DNA from 3 places in the Mesorhizobium sp. M1088 genome. Region 1 is predicted to be linked to each of the others. Evidence: predicted binding sites of a transcription regulator. Region 1 holds the regulator's gene; each other region holds the start of a gene.
What was found. The regulator LexA, encoded in region 1, represses DNA repair genes until DNA is damaged. The targets are predictions, from matches to a motif close to TGTTCNNNNTGTGTTCNG.
Positions count from the first base shown of each region.

Region 2: NKH49_RS14160 (DNA recombination protein RmuC) is a predicted target of LexA. The motif match lies at 3,079-3,096, and genes of this name have one in related genera.
Region 3: NKH49_RS22550 (DUF3072 domain-containing protein) is a predicted target of LexA. The motif match lies at 3,325-3,342, and genes of this name have one in related genera.

Region 1 covers NZ_JAMYMO010000016.1:13,985-19,311, reverse strand. Annotated here, with positions in the region: gene kynU (kynureninase) at 1-980, opposite strand, end outside; gene lexA (transcriptional repressor LexA) at 1,428-2,162, shown strand; gene NKH49_RS19265 (ComEC/Rec2 family competence protein) at 2,156-4,621, opposite strand; gene gltX (glutamate--tRNA ligase) at 4,718-5,327, shown strand, end outside.
Region 2 covers NZ_JAMYMO010000009.1:92,915-98,241, forward strand. Annotated here, with positions in the region: gene NKH49_RS14145 (transglutaminase-like domain-containing protein) at 1-170, shown strand, start outside; gene NKH49_RS14150 (cation diffusion facilitator family transporter) at 294-1,259, shown strand; gene NKH49_RS14155 (GFA family protein) at 1,340-1,744, shown strand; gene NKH49_RS14160 (DNA recombination protein RmuC) at 1,784-3,046, opposite strand; gene def (peptide deformylase) at 3,150-3,680, shown strand; gene fmt (methionyl-tRNA formyltransferase) at 3,697-4,626, shown strand; gene NKH49_RS14175 (GNAT family N-acetyltransferase) at 4,623-5,132, shown strand; gene truA (tRNA pseudouridine(38-40) synthase TruA) at 5,151-5,327, shown strand, end outside.
Region 3 covers NZ_JAMYMO010000023.1:25,147-30,473, forward strand. Annotated here, with positions in the region: gene NKH49_RS22535 (hypothetical protein) at 191-496, opposite strand; gene NKH49_RS22540 (hypothetical protein) at 1,166-2,059, opposite strand; gene NKH49_RS22545 (hypothetical protein) at 2,712-2,837, shown strand; gene NKH49_RS22550 (DUF3072 domain-containing protein) at 3,070-3,288, opposite strand; gene NKH49_RS22555 (helix-turn-helix domain-containing protein) at 3,714-3,962, opposite strand; gene NKH49_RS22560 (cyclic nucleotide-binding domain-containing protein) at 3,916-4,503, opposite strand; partial or broken gene NKH49_RS22565 (GSU2403 family nucleotidyltransferase fold protein) at 5,007-5,299, shown strand.

The DNA of each region.
Region 1 (5,327 bases):
TAAGTGCCGCACTTTGCCTCGACAAGCTCGATGAACAGATCCGCCAGCGCGATGCTCTTCTTGCGCACCGCCGTCATGTCGACATCGTTCCAGATGTCGAGCGCGCCCTTCAGCGTGCGCATCGACAAGACCGGCTGCGTGCCGCACAGAAACCGGCGGATGCCGGTGCCGGCCGCATAGCCTGGCTCGAAGGCGAAGGGCCGTGCATGGCCCCACCAGCCGGTGAGCGGCTGCTGGATGTCGGAAAGATGCCGCTCAGCCGCATAGATGAAGGCAGGCGCGCCCGGGCCGCCATTCAGATATTTGTAGGTGCAGCCAACGGCAAAATCGGCGTTTGCCTTGTCGAGTTCGACTGGCATCGCGCCGGCGGTGTGGCAGAGATCCCAGACGATCATCGCCCCGGCTTCCTGAGCCCTGCGCGTCAGCGCCGGCATGTCGCGCAGTTCGCCCGACTTATAGTTGACGTGGTTGACCAGCACCACAGCGGTGCGTTCGTCGATCAGCTCTTCGATGGTCGGCGCGTCGACTCCCGAGAGGCGCAGCAGCGTATCTTTTCGCGTCGAAACCACACCCTCGGCCATGTAGAGGTCCGTCGGAAAACTATCGCCCTCGGCGACGATGACCTGCCGCTCCGGTCGCATGGCCATGGCGGCGTGCAGCAGCTTGTAGATATTGACCGATGTCGTGTCGCAGACCACTGTCTGGCCGGCCGCGGCCCCGATCAGGCGCCCGAGCTGGTCGCCAAGTTCAAGCGGCATGTTGAACCAGCCGGCCGTGTTCCATGCGCGGATGAGATCATGCGACCATTCTTCGGTCGCGGCCTTGTGCAGTTCATCGAAAGCGGCACGTGAAGCAGCTCCTAGCGAATTGCCGTCGAGATAGATCACTCCTTGCGGCAACACAAAGCGGTCGCGCATCGCGCGCAGCGGATCCGCGGCATCCATCGCCTTTATGGCCACGAGATCGGGAATTCCTGTCATGATTTGTCTGCTCCCCCAAGATCCAACGCAACGCCGGACACGCATCGACTGTTCTTCCATTACTTGGTTGCGCGCAGCAAGGCTCCACCGGCGAGAAGCAGCCTGACCAGGCGGTGGAAACCGGGACTTAACCCGAGGTTGGCGTTTTGAGTTCGTTTCGTTCACGGTGCATTGACCAAACCGCACAGTCGATACGGGTTCAATTCCGTGCCTTTTGCCGACCGACGGCCGATGCCAGTGCCGCCTTCTAGGAGGCCAGAAGGGCGCAAACGAAAGCAGAATCAAGGCGATGAGGCTCGCGGCGGTGAAAATGCGGTACGCCGGTAGGGGACGTCGTTTGTTTCCCGAGCCTTAACGCATTCATTAAACTTTAAACAGTTGCGGAACACAACTGGAACAGATAGTGTTTGTTCTGGGTTTGTTTTTCTGATTCTGTTGGGGGTCGCTATGCTGACACGCAAACAACACGAACTGCTTATGTTCATCCACGAAAGGTTGAAGGAAAGCGGTATCCCGCCTTCATTCGACGAGATGAAGGAAGCGCTCGACCTGGCTTCCAAATCCGGAATCCACCGGCTGATTACGGCGCTGGAGGAGCGCGGCTTCATTCGCCGTTTGCCCAACCGGGCCCGTGCGCTGGAGGTGCTACGCCTGCCTGACTCGATCGCCCCCGGCCTCAATGCGGCACGCAAGTTCTCGCCGAGTGTCATCCAGGGTAGTCTTGGGCAAGGCGCCCCTCGGCAAGGCAAGCCGACATCGTCGCGCGTGCCCGCAGCCGGAAATGACGACGATGTCGTCGCCGCCGTTTCGATCCCGGTGATGGGCCGCATCGCTGCCGGTGTGCCGATCGACGCCATCCAGCACCAGACGCATTCGATTTCGGTGCCGCCGGATATGATCATGGGCGGCGAGCATTATGCGCTCGAGGTCAAAGGCGATTCGATGATCGAGGCCGGCATTTTCGACGGCGACACGGTGATCATCCGCAATGCCGATACGGCGAGCCCCGGTGAGATCGTGGTGGCACTGGTCGACGAGGAGGAAGCGACGCTGAAGCGGTTCCGCCGCAAGGGCGCCTCGATCGCCCTGGAAGCCGCCAATCCGGCCTACGAGACGCGCATCTTCGGACCAGACAGGGTCAAGGTGCAGGGCAAGCTCGTCGGACTGATCCGCCGCTACTGAGCTCCGCCCTTGGCGCCGGCTTTGGGGTTGTCGGCCCGGCGGTATGGCGGCAGGCCCCGTGCCGCGCGTGAAAATTTCCGCTGCACGTGCCAGGGCCGGTATGATTTTTCGACGGCGAAGCGGATCTCGGCGCGTGTTGCCGCTTGTGGATCGAAATAGACGGCGGCACTTCCCGCGCGCGCCAGTTGCCGTTTGGTGACGACGAGGACCAGCCGGTCGTAGTAGCAGGGGTTATGGGCGGTGGCGTCGTCGATGACGATCAAGCTGGCAAAGGCGCAGGCTGGCCGCGCAGTATCGCGGTCCTTGGCTTGCGCGATGATCGCGCCGGATGGATGCCTGGCAAGGCAGAGGCCGTCCGTGCAAATGAACGGCATGCCCGGCGGTAGGTCGGCCGGATCGGCAATGTCGAATTGCGGGTCGTTCTTTCCAGGTGTTTCCGGCGTGACGATAGCCTCTGATGTGAGCGCGCGTTTCCAGTTGTCGATGGTGAACTCATTCGGGCGTGCCCGGTTGACCGCGAGTTCACCGCTGCCGATCGGCAGCGCGACCAGCCGTGCGTCCTCCGAGACCAATACGTCGGGTATGCGTGTCTGCGTTGTCGTCAGCAAGCCGGCGAGCGCAAAAGGAAGTGCCGCCAGCCGCAACCACGTCGTCGCCATGCTGGCAATGACGAGGGCGATCGTCACCAGAAGGACGGATCTCAGCGAAATCAGCCCGACCGCATCGATCGGCGAGCGCTCCGAGATCCACCCGGACAGGGCGATCATCGCCGTCAGCCCCTTGCCCATGACATAGAGAAAAGGGCCATCCGCACCGAACGGCATCGCCAGCGCGCTGAGAACGGCGAAGGGCATGACGACCAGTGAGACGATGGGCATGATGGCCAGATTGGCGAACAGGCTGAGCGGCGCCACGCGCTGGAAATGCCATATGGCGAAAAGCGCCGTGGCGCTCCCTGCAATGATCGAGGTCATCGCCAGACCGCACATGCCCAGCAGGACCTTTCGAGTGGCAAAGCGTAGCGGCGACTGCCGCGGCGGCGGCGTGGTGGCCCTGCCGGCGCGGTAATCGGACCAGCCTGCATAGGCGCCGACAAGGGCCGCCGTCGCGGCGAAGGACATCTGGAAACTCGGACCGACCACCTCGTGCGGCGACACCAGGATGACCGCGATGGCCGAGATCGCCAGGTTGCGCATGGTGAGCGCGGCCCGGTCGAACAGCACGGCGATAAGCATCACCGCCAGCATGATGAAGCTGCGTTCGGCCGCCACGACAATGCCGGAAAAGACGAGGTAGGCCGCAATCGAAAAAAGCGCGGCGGCCGCGGCATATTTCTTGACCGGCCGTCGCGATGAGAAATCGGGAAACAGCGCGAAGGCACCCCGCAGCAGCGCCATGATGGTGCCGGCGACCAACGCCATATGCAGCCCCGAGATGGAGATGATGTGGTAGATGCCGGTGCGCCGCATCGCTTCGTTGATCTCCTCGGGAATGCCGGCGCGCACGCCGACGATCAGCGCAGCAGCAATCTCGCCCTCGGCACCGCCGATGCGGCTGCGGATATGGTCGGCGATGGATTCACGCGCGTCTTCGATCGCGGAAGAAAGCTGCGCGGCAAGCGGCATGCTGTCCGACGACACGATTTTCGGATTGCCGAGAAAAAAGCCGCTGCCGCCGATACCGGCGAAATAGCTGTCGAAGGAGAAATCATAGCTGTCGGGCCGCACCGGGCCGGTCGGCGGCAGCAGCCGCACATAGCCGGTGATCTCGGAACCGGCGGTCAGCTCAGCCGGTATCTTCATCGCCGAAACGCGGACCCGTTCCGGCATGTAGCGCAGTGTCGGCCTGGCGGTTGAGATCACATCGATTGTCAGCCTGATGCGGCCGCTCGCCATGGGCTCGTACGATACGACGCGACCCGTCAGCCGCGTCGAGATTTCGGAGCCGAGCATATGCGTTCCGACACGCCATGTCTCGAACTTGGCGGCAAGTACGCCAAGCGCGCAGAGCAGCGCCACCATGAAGCACAGGCGCGTCCTGGGCCATGACCGCGAGGCGACGGCACAAAGGGTCGCGAGGAGCGCGATTGCGATCGGCTGTGGAAAGGCCGGCTCCACCGACAGCCCGAAATAAACGACCACCCCGCATGCGAGGAACACCGGCACCAGCAGGAAGGCGATGCCGCGGTCGAGTTCCAGACCGGCCGCCGTGGTTACGCTGTTGCGGATACGGGACGGTGACGGGAGGCGGAAACGCCTGGGCAGGCGTACGATGGGCTCGCCCGCGGGCCCGAGAACCGCTGCTGGGTCGCTGGCCGGCAGCGACGGAGCATCGAAGCGCGGAGCAGGTAGCAATGCCGGTGCCGGCAGGACAGGCGGGGGAGCGGCAAACAGCAAGCGTTCGCTGACGTCGCTGCCAACGTCCTCGCCCTCGCCCGCACCACGGCCTCGCACAGCCATCGGGTCTGCCCCTTGCGCCCTCTACCTCCTATGCTACATGAACGCGCAACGCGCGAAAGTCCGCAAACCCACTTCCTTCGCCCGCCTGAGAGTTCCATGCCCGATAAGGTCGTCACCCGTTTTGCCCCCTCGCCCACCGGCTATCTGCACATTGGCGGCGCGCGCACGGCGCTGTTCAACTGGCTGTATGCCAAGCACACGGGCGGCACGATGCTGCTGCGCATCGAGGACACCGACCGCGAGCGCTCCACCGATGCGGCGACGGCAGCCATTCTCGACGGACTTTCCTGGCTCGGACTCACCTGGGACGGCGCACCTGTCTCGCAGTTCGAGCGCGCGCCGCGCCATCGCGAGGTGGCCGAGGAGCTGGTGCGCTCGGGCAAGGCCTATTACTGCTACGCGACGCCGGCGGAGCTGGAGGCGATGCGCGAGGCAGCGCGAGCCAAGGGGCTTCCGCCCCGCTATGATGGGCGCTGGCGCGACCGCGACCCGTCGGAGGCGCCGCCCGGCGCCAAGGGGGCGATCCGCATCAAGGCGCCGACAGACGGCGAGACGGTGGTGCATGACCGCGTCCAGGGCGACGTGCGCTTTCCCAACAAGGATCTCGACGATTTCATTATTCTGCGCTCGGACGGCAATCCCACCTACATGCATGCCGTCGTCGTCGACGATCACGACATGGGCATTACCCACATCATCCGCGGCG
Region 2 (5,327 bases), on a different contig from region 1:
TCTATCTCGGCGGCCGCTGGCAAGCGTTCGACCCGCGCAACAACGCGCCGCGCATCGGCCGCATCCTGATTGCCTCCGGACGCGATGCCGCCGATGTGCCGCTGACCCACATTTTTGGGCCGGGCGCGCTGGCTGGCTTCAAGGTCTGGACGGACGAGGTCGTCGAATAGCCCCGCGCCGCCCTTTTGAACAACTGACCTTGTGAACAACTGGGCACTTCGGGCGTTGTGGGGGACTGTGGAGCGTGGGCGGGCGCTCCGCCAATCTCGGTGCATCAACCAAGGCAGCACACCATGGCGGCGCATGGCGGGTCGAAAAAAGTGAGCTATGCGGCGCTCGCCGGAAATCTTGCGATCGCACTGACCAAATTTGCCGCTGCCTTGTTCACGGGCAGCTCGGCAATGCTCTCGGAATGCGTCCACTCGCTCGTCGATACCGGCAATGGCAGCCTGCTGCTTTACGGCATGCACCGTGCCGCCCGGCCGGCCGACCGCACGCATCCGCTCGGCCATGGCCGCGAGCTGTACTTCTGGAGCTTCATCGTCGCGCTCCTCGTCTTTGCACTGGGTGCCGGCATATCGTTCTACGAAGGCGTGACGCACATCATGGTGCCGGAGCCGATCGCCAACGCCAAGGTGAACTACGCTGTCCTTGGCCTTTCCTTCCTCTTCGAAGGCACCTCTTGGCTGGTGGCGCTGAAGGAATTCCGCCACCAAAAAGGCAGCCACGGCTGGCTTGAGGCGGTGCAGCTCAGCAAGGATCCGAGTGTCTACACCGTACTCTTCGAGGACAGCGCGGCACTTCTCGGCCTCGTTGTCGCCTTCGCCGGGATATTGGCGGCGGAATTGCTGGACATGCCGAAGCTCGACGGCGCCGCGTCGATCGGCATCGCGCTGATCCTGGGCGCGACCGCGATCTTCCTGGCGCGAGAAAGCAAGAGCCTGCTGCTCGGCGAGCCGGCCTCGCCCGAGGTGCAAACAGAGGTGCTGGCCATCATCCAGCAGGACCCGGCGGTGCAACGGGCAAATGGCGTGCTGACGCTGCATATGGGTCCGCAGGAGATCGTCGCCGCTTTGAGCATCGAGTTCGAGGATCATTTGTCGGCGCCCGAGATAGAGACCTGTGTCGAGCGCCTCGAGACGCGGCTGAAGGCGGAGATGCCGGAGGTGACGCGGCTGTTCGTCAAGCCGCAGACCACCGGCACCTGGGAACGCCGGAGCAAGGCCTTGGCGGGGGCATCCGGACAAGAACCGGCCTAAGGAAAATGGCTTGAGGAAATCGATGCGCCATCGGGCAGTCCCGGCTATGATCGCAGGCAAAAGCTCCAGGAGGAACGAAGATGAAAATCGACGGCGCGTGTCATTGTGGCGCTATCACTTACGAGGCCGAAGTCGATCCGGAAAAGACCACCATTTGTCACTGCATCGATTGTCAGAAGCTAACCGGAACGGCTTTTCGCGTCACCGTGCCGGCGTCCGAGGACAATTACAGGATCACCAAGGGCACGCCGAAGATCTATATCAAGACCGGTTCGAGCGGCGCCAAGCGCGCCCAGGCATTTTGCGGTGAGTGCGGCTCGCATCTCTACGCCACGTCGGCGGGCGAGGGACCGAAGGTTTACGGTATCAGGGTCGGCACGGCACGGCAGCGCGAGCAACTGGTGCCGAGAAAGCAGATCTGGCACCGCTCGGCGCTGCATTGGCTGCCGGAATTCGAAGGCACAACCATCATCGAGGAGCAGTAGCGCCAGACCCGGGCGAAGCCTCCGGTTCCGGCGTAGCTCTCAATCGTCGCCTTCGACGACCCTTAGTCTCAACTGCCCGGTTTTCGAATCGGCGACGCGCGGGCTGCTTTCCGCTTTTGCTCCGCTGCCATTCGAACCAGCGGTGTCCTCCGCCGGCTGCACGCCAAACTCCAGCGCCTCGATCTTTTGTCCGCGCCTGGTCACCTTCGATGTCGAGACCAGGATGTCGTCGATATCCTTGGCCGATTGGCCGAAATGCGTCTGCAATTTGCGCACCCGCTCGTCGAGCCGGGAGACGTCTTCCATCAGCCGGATGACCTCGCCCTGGATCAGGTGTGCCTGCTCGCGCATGCGGGCATCCTTGAGGATTGCCTGGATGACCTGGATCGACAGCATCAAAAGCGATGGCGAGACGATGACGATCCGCGATCGATGCGCCTTTTGGACAACGGCCTCGAAATTCTCGTGGATTTCGGCGAACACCGATTCCGAAGGCACGAACATGAAGGCGGTGTCCTGCGTCTCGCCCTGGATCAGGTATTTTTCGGAAATATCCCGGACATGCACCTCGATGTCGCGGCGGAAAGCCTGTGCGGCGGACTTCTGCAGGTCGGCGCCTTCGGCGGCACGGATGGCATTCCACGCCTCGAGCGGAAACTTTGCGTCGATGGCAAGCGACGGCGCGCCGTTCGGCATCTTTACCAGGCAGTCGGGCCGGCTGCCATTCGACAAGGTCGCCTGGAATTCATAAGCGCCGTGCGGCAATCCGTCGGCGACGATGGCTTCCATACGCGACTGGCCGAAGGCGCCGCGCGTCTGCTTGTTGGAAAGGATCGCCTGCAATTGCACGACCTGGCCGGCCAGCGACTGGATGTTGCCTTGCGCAATATCGATGACCGCCAGCCGTTCCTGCAGCTTGGCGAGGCTCTCATGCGTCGATCTCGTCTGCTCGGTCATGGTCTGGCCCAGGCGGCCGGTCATGGCATCGAGACGCTGGCCGATCGACTGTGTCAGTTCCGCCTGGCGCGCCCCGAACACTTCGGCGATGGCGCCCATGCGGCCCTGCATTTCCGCTTGGGATTGCAGAATGCCGGCCATCCGCGCCTCGGCGTCGCGGGCGTGGTCGGCGGCTTCGGCGGCCGCCACTGCACGCGCCTTGGCCGATCGCCACAGCGCAACGACGAGCGCGACGAACAGTCCAAGGAACAGCATTGCGCCGAAACCCAGGGCATGGCCGAGCGTGAGCGTGGTGGCGCCGAGGCGGGCGACAGGTTCGGACAGGATGGTGGCCAGATCGTTCATGCCGACAGCATAGATGATTCGGTCTGCCGGCACAGATCAAAACGTGAACGACCCGAAGGCGTCCCGGTTGACGCTTTTCCTGCGAGGTCTTAGGTGAGACGCCATGTCGATCAAGCCGCTTATCATCCTCCCCGATCCCGTCCTGCGCCAGGTTTCAAAACCGGTCGAGCGTGTCGATGGCGATTTGCGCAAACTGGCCGGCGACATGCTGGACACCATGTATGACGCGCCCGGCATCGGCCTCGCAGCGATCCAGGTCGGCGAACCCTTGCGCATGCTGGTGATCGACCTCGCCAAGGAGGACGAGACGCCGGCGCCGCACGTCTTCATCAATCCCGAAATCCTTGAAAGCTCCGACCAGCGTTCGGTCTATGAGGAAGGCTGCCTGTCGATCCCCGATTACTATGCGGAAGTCGAGCGCCCCGCCGCGGTGCGGGTGAAATATCTCGATCGCGACGGCAAGCTGCAGGAGATCGAGGCCGAGGGGCTGATGGCGACCTGCCTGCAGCATGAAATCGACCACCTCAACGGCGTGCTGTTCATCGATTACATCTCCAAGCTGAAGCGCGACATGGTGGTCAAGAAATTCAAGAAGCTCGCCAGGGACAAGGCGCCGGGCAAGATGGTGGGGTAGGCGTCGACGAATGCCCCTGCGTGTCATCTTCATGGGTACGCCCGAATTCTCCGTGCCGACGCTGCGGGCGATTGCCGGGGCCGGGCACGAGTTGGCAGCCGTCTACACGCAGCCGCCGCGCGCCGGCGGCCGGCGCGGGCTCGAACTGACGCCGTCGCCGGTGCAGCGCGAGGCCGAGCGGCTTGGCATCGAGGTGCGGTCGCCGGTGTCGCTGAAGGGCGAGGCGGAGCAGGAGGCGTTCCGCGCGTTGCGTGCCGACGTCGCCGTGGTGGTCGCCTACGGGCTGCTTCTGCCCAAACCCATTCTCGAGGCGCCGCGGCTCGGTTGCCTCAACGGCCATGCATCGCTGCTGCCGCGCTGGCGCGGCGCTGCCCCTATCCAGCGCGCCATCATGGCCGGCGATACCGAAACGGGCATGATGGTGATGCGGATGGAGGAAGGCCTCGACACCGGCCCGGTGGCAATGGTTGAAAAATGCGCCATTGGACCCGACATGACGGCCGGCGATCTGCACGATCGGCTGATGGTCTTGGGTGCTTCGCTGATAGTGCAAGCGCTCGAACGGCTGGAGCGGAATACGCTGACATTTACCACACAGGCGGAGGTGGGGGTGACCTACGCCAAGAAAATCGATAAATCGGAGACTCGCATAGACTGGCTGCGACCTGCCGGCGACGTGCACAACCAGATTCGCGGCCTGTCGCCCTTTCCCGGTGCATGGTGCGAGGCCGAAATCGGCGGCCGCGTGGAACGGCTGAAACTGCTTCGCTCGACGCTCTCGCAAGGCGCCGGCGAACCGGGAGGAATTCTCGATGACCGGCTGACGGTCGCCTGCGGGTCAGGCGCGATCAGGCCGGTCGAAGTTCAACGTGCGGGCGCAAGGCCCATTGCCGCGCAGGAGTTTCTGCGCGGGGCCAGGCTCGAAAAAGGAATGAAATTGTCATGAGCATGATGTCCATACGCGCGGCGACGCCGCGGGACCGCGAGGCGATCCGCCTTGTCGAAGAACACGCATTCGGCCAGCAGACCGAGGCCGGACTGGTCGACGCGCTGGTCACCGGCGGTGATGCCGTCGTCGAACTGGTGGCGGACGAAGACGGGCAAGTGGTCGGCCATATCCTGTTTTCACGGCTTTTCGTGCGGAATGGCGGCAAGAGCTTCCCGGCGGTGGCTTTGGCTCCTTTGGCGGTCGAGCCGTCGTTCCACGGCACCGGCATCGGCGGTGCGCTGGTCCGCGAGGCGCATATCCGCCTGAAGGCTGCTGGCGAGACGCTCGCCGTGGTGCTCGGCGATCCCGCTTACTATGGCCGTTTCGGCTACAGCCGCGCCCGTGCAGCGAAATTCGAGAGCGACTACCAAAGCGAGGCTTTGCAGGCGCTTGCCTGGGGCGAGGCGCCCGAGACCGGCAGGCTGGTCTACGCCTCGGCCTTCGGCTCAGCCCTCGCCGCCTGATTTCGCCTCGATCCGGGAATGCCGCGTTTTCGCCTCGACATCGAATATGACGGCAGTCTCTTCGCCGGCTGGCAGCGCCAGGCCAACCAGCCTTCGGTGCAGCAGGCGATCGAGCAGGCGATCGAGAACTTCTGCGGTGAGCAGGTTTCGCTGCGCGCCGCCGGCCGCACCGACGCCGGCGTCCATGCGACCGCT
Region 3 (5,327 bases), on a different contig from region 1:
AGGTGAAGCGCGCTTGCGATGGCCCGAATCTGACTTGCTTCACCAGTAACCCGGAAGACGCCAGGGACGCGCTGCGCTGGACGCGTGCCCTAGCCGTCGAGCTCCCATCTATCGGACGGCGCCGCACCCTTGGGCTGTTCAAAGGCGCTTGCATCTTCCCTGCGCCGACGCTGGCAGTGTATCCGGAGCGTCAACCCGCTGAAGTCCGGTTGCGCTTTCTCAGCCGAGTAATCGCCGAATTGTCGACAGTGATCACCCCGCCGCAGTCAATCCGCACAGTGAGTTTGTTCACCCCGCGATCGACGCGGGTGACGTCCCCAACAAGAACCACTCTGTCGCCGGCCCGGACTTTCGGTGGCGGATCAATCGTATAAGGATGGTCATACGAAGGAATGCTCACCCTGGCGCGCCCACTGGGGAGAATCGCGATCACGATACCTGCCAGCGCCACCTCATCGCCGACCTCAAATTCGCGAGGCATGTTAACGTGCAGCATGGTCTTCCTCCCGATGCCTTCCTAATTCACGCTTTGCTAAATTAATGCCCGGCCAGCCAGGTTGGTTGCTTGCAATCGACTTCGTACGGTTCCGCACAATTCCAAGCTGGTATGCACTCCCAGTTGGCCTCGGATCGGCCTTGAGCGTCAAAATTCTGCAGAAACGGTTTGACGTTCAGGATGACCTTGGCGCGCCCGCCACACGGTAGCGGAGCGGCGGACTTCATCGCAGTCCGGCGATGGCATAAACGCTGAGCGTGAAGCGGACATGAATCTTTCGCGTTCAGGTACATCGTTCTGGCAAATTCGAGCAACGCCACGCCGGAAGCAGGAATCGTGTGCTGCTCCCAAGCTCCCTCGGAAGGCAAGTTGACCACCCGCCCACCGTTAGTCTAAGTCCCGCCGGTGCGTTCCAAACGTCATAGAAGCCGGTCGATGGCTTTACTGCCACGCGGGTTATTGGAGCCGGATCATCGATGCTGGTGTCGTGCGCCTACGCGCACGTCAAGTCGGTTTCATGCATGGGACCTTCAAGGCCAGCGACGTCATCATCGAGCAATGTTCAGCCAAGCCGTATGTTGTTCGCAATCGTTGCACATGGAAGGCTCCGATCGGGGTGACATCTCAACACTAGGGCAACCGGACAGACGGTGGAAAACGGCCCCAGCTTCAAAAGCTAGAACAATGCCATAAGCCTTGTGCCCTTCTTCGCGCCAGGCTTCGAGCTATTTGGCGAGCTATCCTGAGTTCGGCCAGCGTCGGTTGCCACCAGCCTCGCTGCCGTTCCGGTAATCCGGCAGCACGCCGAGCGGGCCATGTTCTAATCAATTCAGCCAACGTCGCCGGACGCCATCGGCCCCAGATGTGGTCGACGTTCGCCTCGATCAAATGCGGATAGAACGCTGCTATCTGCGAGGTGTCGACGAGTTCACCCGAAATCTCGGTGAAGACCACGATACCGTATTGCTCCGTTGCCACGGCACGGCCAAGCCGGGGTAAATCGTCTGGGGGCAGTGGATAGCGACGTCGCCTGCGTTCGGCATACCGCAATCTGGCGGCTTTATATTCCTCGGAATCTTTGGACGCTTCTCGTCGCCGTTTCCTCTCCTCCGGTTCTGCGCGGCCTGCGGCCCTTTCGATGCTTGGCCAATGGCGCTTCAACTCCTCGTACGAGCGGAAAGGCACCCTCCAGGCCCGCAGTTCGTCGTCCCAGCTCGCCCATGGAACGGCTCGCAGTTCCTCAAGAACCGTCCGCGAATAAGGCGTGCGAATGCGCAGGTCGTCCGCGACTTCCAGATACCGGCTCGACAGGGGATCGAAGGCGAAGGCATCCCGTCCCTTGCTGTCATCATGTGCTGCTCGCAAATCCGCCTCTTGCGCAAGCCAGCGCTGGATCCGCCGCTCTGCAGTCTTTCCTGGCACGAACCAGGTTCTGCGCTCGTCACTCCACCTGGCGCGCGGGAATGTCTGTCGAAACCGCTCAACCGCCGCACGATCGTACGGAAAGCGCGCTTCGGCACCAGGAGCTGTCTGCGGTGCAGCAGGGGCGTCGGATTTTTCCATCAGATTGCGAAGCACAGCATGCGCGCAAACAACGCGGTGCAGCTCATTTGGGTCCAAGAACATCAGAACGCCTGGTTAGACCTGCAAGAGGAAGCCGACGAGGCGATCGGTGAAGGCGCTCCCGCCTCACATATGGCGCTACGGTTGACCAGGATCCGCGCAACCTCCAACGTGAGAACTTCACGTTTGTGCTCCGATTGGCACCGGGTCCTGACAGCATCGTGCTTTCGGTTGTTCTGTGGTTCCTCGACCGACAACAGGACGGCGAGCCCGCGTCGCCGGAGGATAAGAACGACGCGGGCCGATCGGAGATATCCGATCTGGCAGCAAAAATATGAGGGAAAGAGTTTGCTGCCTGGGCAGAACTTTTCCTGCGCGCCGGTGTTCCATCGCGTGAGGAAAAAAGCCCGCCGCACAGGTTGATGCGGCGGGTCGATCAAACGCTGTTGCACCGAGCGGGGGGTCGGACATGCCCGGTGCGCGCGGACCACGCGAACTTTAGATGCACCAGCTGCGATTCGTCCACCAACCGACGGTTGGAGTTTCATTCCGAGAACTGTCTCACAGTGCGAAGCGGGCAAGTAGTTTATCGGGAACCCAGCCTTGGCACAGCACGTTGCTCAGTCGCTGACCTTCGCAAAGGAAGCATACAATGGCGAAAGACATATCTCGCGAGGAAGAGCAACGCGGCACCGAAAAAGTTTTCTTCTGGGGCGCTGTAATCGCCCTTGTCCTGTTTGTGTCTTTGGTTACCATCGCCCTCGTCGGAAGGGCCTGATCTGTTCGACAGTAGGATTGGATCGGCGGGTGCGAGGTCTCGGTGGGTTTTGGGGCGAATGCGGGCTGTTGTACCCTATGAGCCGCTCCCATCCGCCGTTTGTCGTCTCGATCGCCGGTCGAGCCACAATGCACTGAATTCAGAAGATTCATCGCGGGTCACCTGCAGCAAACTGTCCCAATCCAATCCGATCGGCTGTCCTTTGCTAGAGACTAAAAGCCACGGGCGGACGCTACAGGCCTAACTTTTCCCGGAGTGCACCAATGCGTTTAGAAGCTTCCGCCTTGCTAAGGCCGTCGGCATAGGCCTCAGGGTCGTCGGCCTGTTCGGCCAGAGTTTTCAGATATGAGGCTTGTGCGGGAGTCATTGGGTCATCTCCGCTGACCCAATCTTCCGGGTCTTTTCCGACATTTGCCGATGCCTCGATTTTTGGGTTGTGCCGGTCGCCCATGGTCAATCTCCCTTGATTGATCAGCACAATGAGAAACGATCATGATTTGTTCCGCCACATTTGGTAGGCTTTCTCAGGCCGTTTGCAGGGCTGCTCGTCACCGACCTGGTCAGTGTGTGGGATCGGTCGGAGTAACGTCGACGCTGGCCGGGACCCGGACAACACGTCGACTGCGGCTGGATGGTGGTTCCCGCGCCGGACTGGCAGCCATATCCTGCTCTGGTCGCCAACGGCGCTGACAGAGCCTCCGGTCTCAACATATCAATTCTTTGCGGGAAGGGAGAGACTCGGCGTCCCTCACTCAACGGTCGCAACCAGCAGGGGTTGCCCTTCGCGAATCGAGACCCCCCGCCCAGCATTAGCGATGGCCTGCCGCTTTAGGTAGTTTGTCTCATCCCATCGGCGGACTTCGATATTGGCGCGGATCATGGAGATGCCTGCTCGCCGATCAGGCGGGCATATTCCGCCTCCGGCTGGCCATATGAGCTGTTTGCCAAGGTGATGAGACCAGTTCGATCACGGAGGATGACCTCGCCACGATTTGACCTGATCAGGCCGCGGCCTTCCAGCATTTGAAGTGCCACGGTGACGCCCGGCCGTCGTACACCCAACATGACCGACAGGAATTCATGGGTAATCGGCAGCCGGTCGCCTTCTATGCGGTCGTTGCACATGACCAGCCATCTTGCCAGCCGTTCTTCCAGTTTCAAACGCGCATTTGGCGAGGGCGGTATAGCTTGCCTGGATCCACGCGTAGTGCACGTACCGCAGCAGAAAAAGCCGCAGCGTCGGGCTGTCGGAAAGCGCCTTTGTGAATGGCTCGGCGTCCATGCTGGCAACCTCGGCATCCGCTTGAATGTAGCAGTCGTGCGGCGATCGATCGCCGCCCATGATCAGCGCCGAGCCGGTCATGCCCTCGAAACCAATGACTATAACTTCGGAGTCGACCTCCGGCCGGAGTTTCGCCACCATCGAGCCGATCCCCGTCTCAAAGAAGTAGACGGCCTCGATAGCGGCGTTTGCGGTTTCGAGCTGCGTCCTCAATGGCAGAAAGCTACTGTGAAGGTGAGGCCTGAGCAATTGAAGGTCGGCCGGAGACATGCGCCGCAGCAGTTCGTTTCTGTATACAGGCTCTGGGCTAGGAATTGGCTGTGGCGCCCGATCGCGGTCTTCTGAGTTTGCGACGCCAATTTTGGAGGTGTTGGGGCTGCTCATGGCTCCCTCCCGAATTGGGGCGGAAGCACGATGCTCGCTCACAGCCGGCGATGCCCTTAATGTTTATCACCGATCAAAGCAGAGTACGGCTTTCAAACCGGCGAGTCCCGAGAATTATCCGTCGGTCGATGCGGCATGTCCACCTCTCCGGGCCTCCGCGCCCCTGTCTCATAGCAGAGGAACAACCGCACTCGCATCCGTTCGGCACCGCCAGAACCCTCCGGCTGAATGTCTCTTCGGTGCCGCAAATGGAGATGTTGCATGGCTCGATCCGTAGAGCACGTTTTCAGACCATCTGAGGCTGCGTTCCGCGGGATCTCGAGCAGAATCTCAGGCACAGTTATGCCGACGTCGTTCTCTTGGTCGCGAATCCGAATCTGGTGGGCCATGATGCCGCGCGCGTATCGTCCAAACACCTGCGCGGCCAATTGCCCGAAGGGGAGTTCAAGTACCTCTCAAAACAGGTTCGCGGTCCCACACACTGCTGATCTGGTCTGGCATGGTTGGAAAATGCCCCTGCTTTCGAAGCAATCGCCATCGATGAAAAAGGCGGACCGTTACGGCTCGTGGTTCCCGATCCGCGTATTTTTGCTGCTCACAATTCTGGGTCTCAAAACGAGCTGATCGCGAGCCAGTCAAGCGCGGTCGTGACTTGGCCCAAGCGCAAGTGGTTGTCCGGCTGACGACGCAGTATCTCGAGCATCTCACGTACCAAGCAAGCGAGCTTCGGGCTCTCCCAAGGGCTGTTTTCGACGAGGCCCATCATCTATTCGTGCAGCCAGCGTCGCGGCCGTGAATGTCTGAGTTACAAGTTGGCCGGCTGG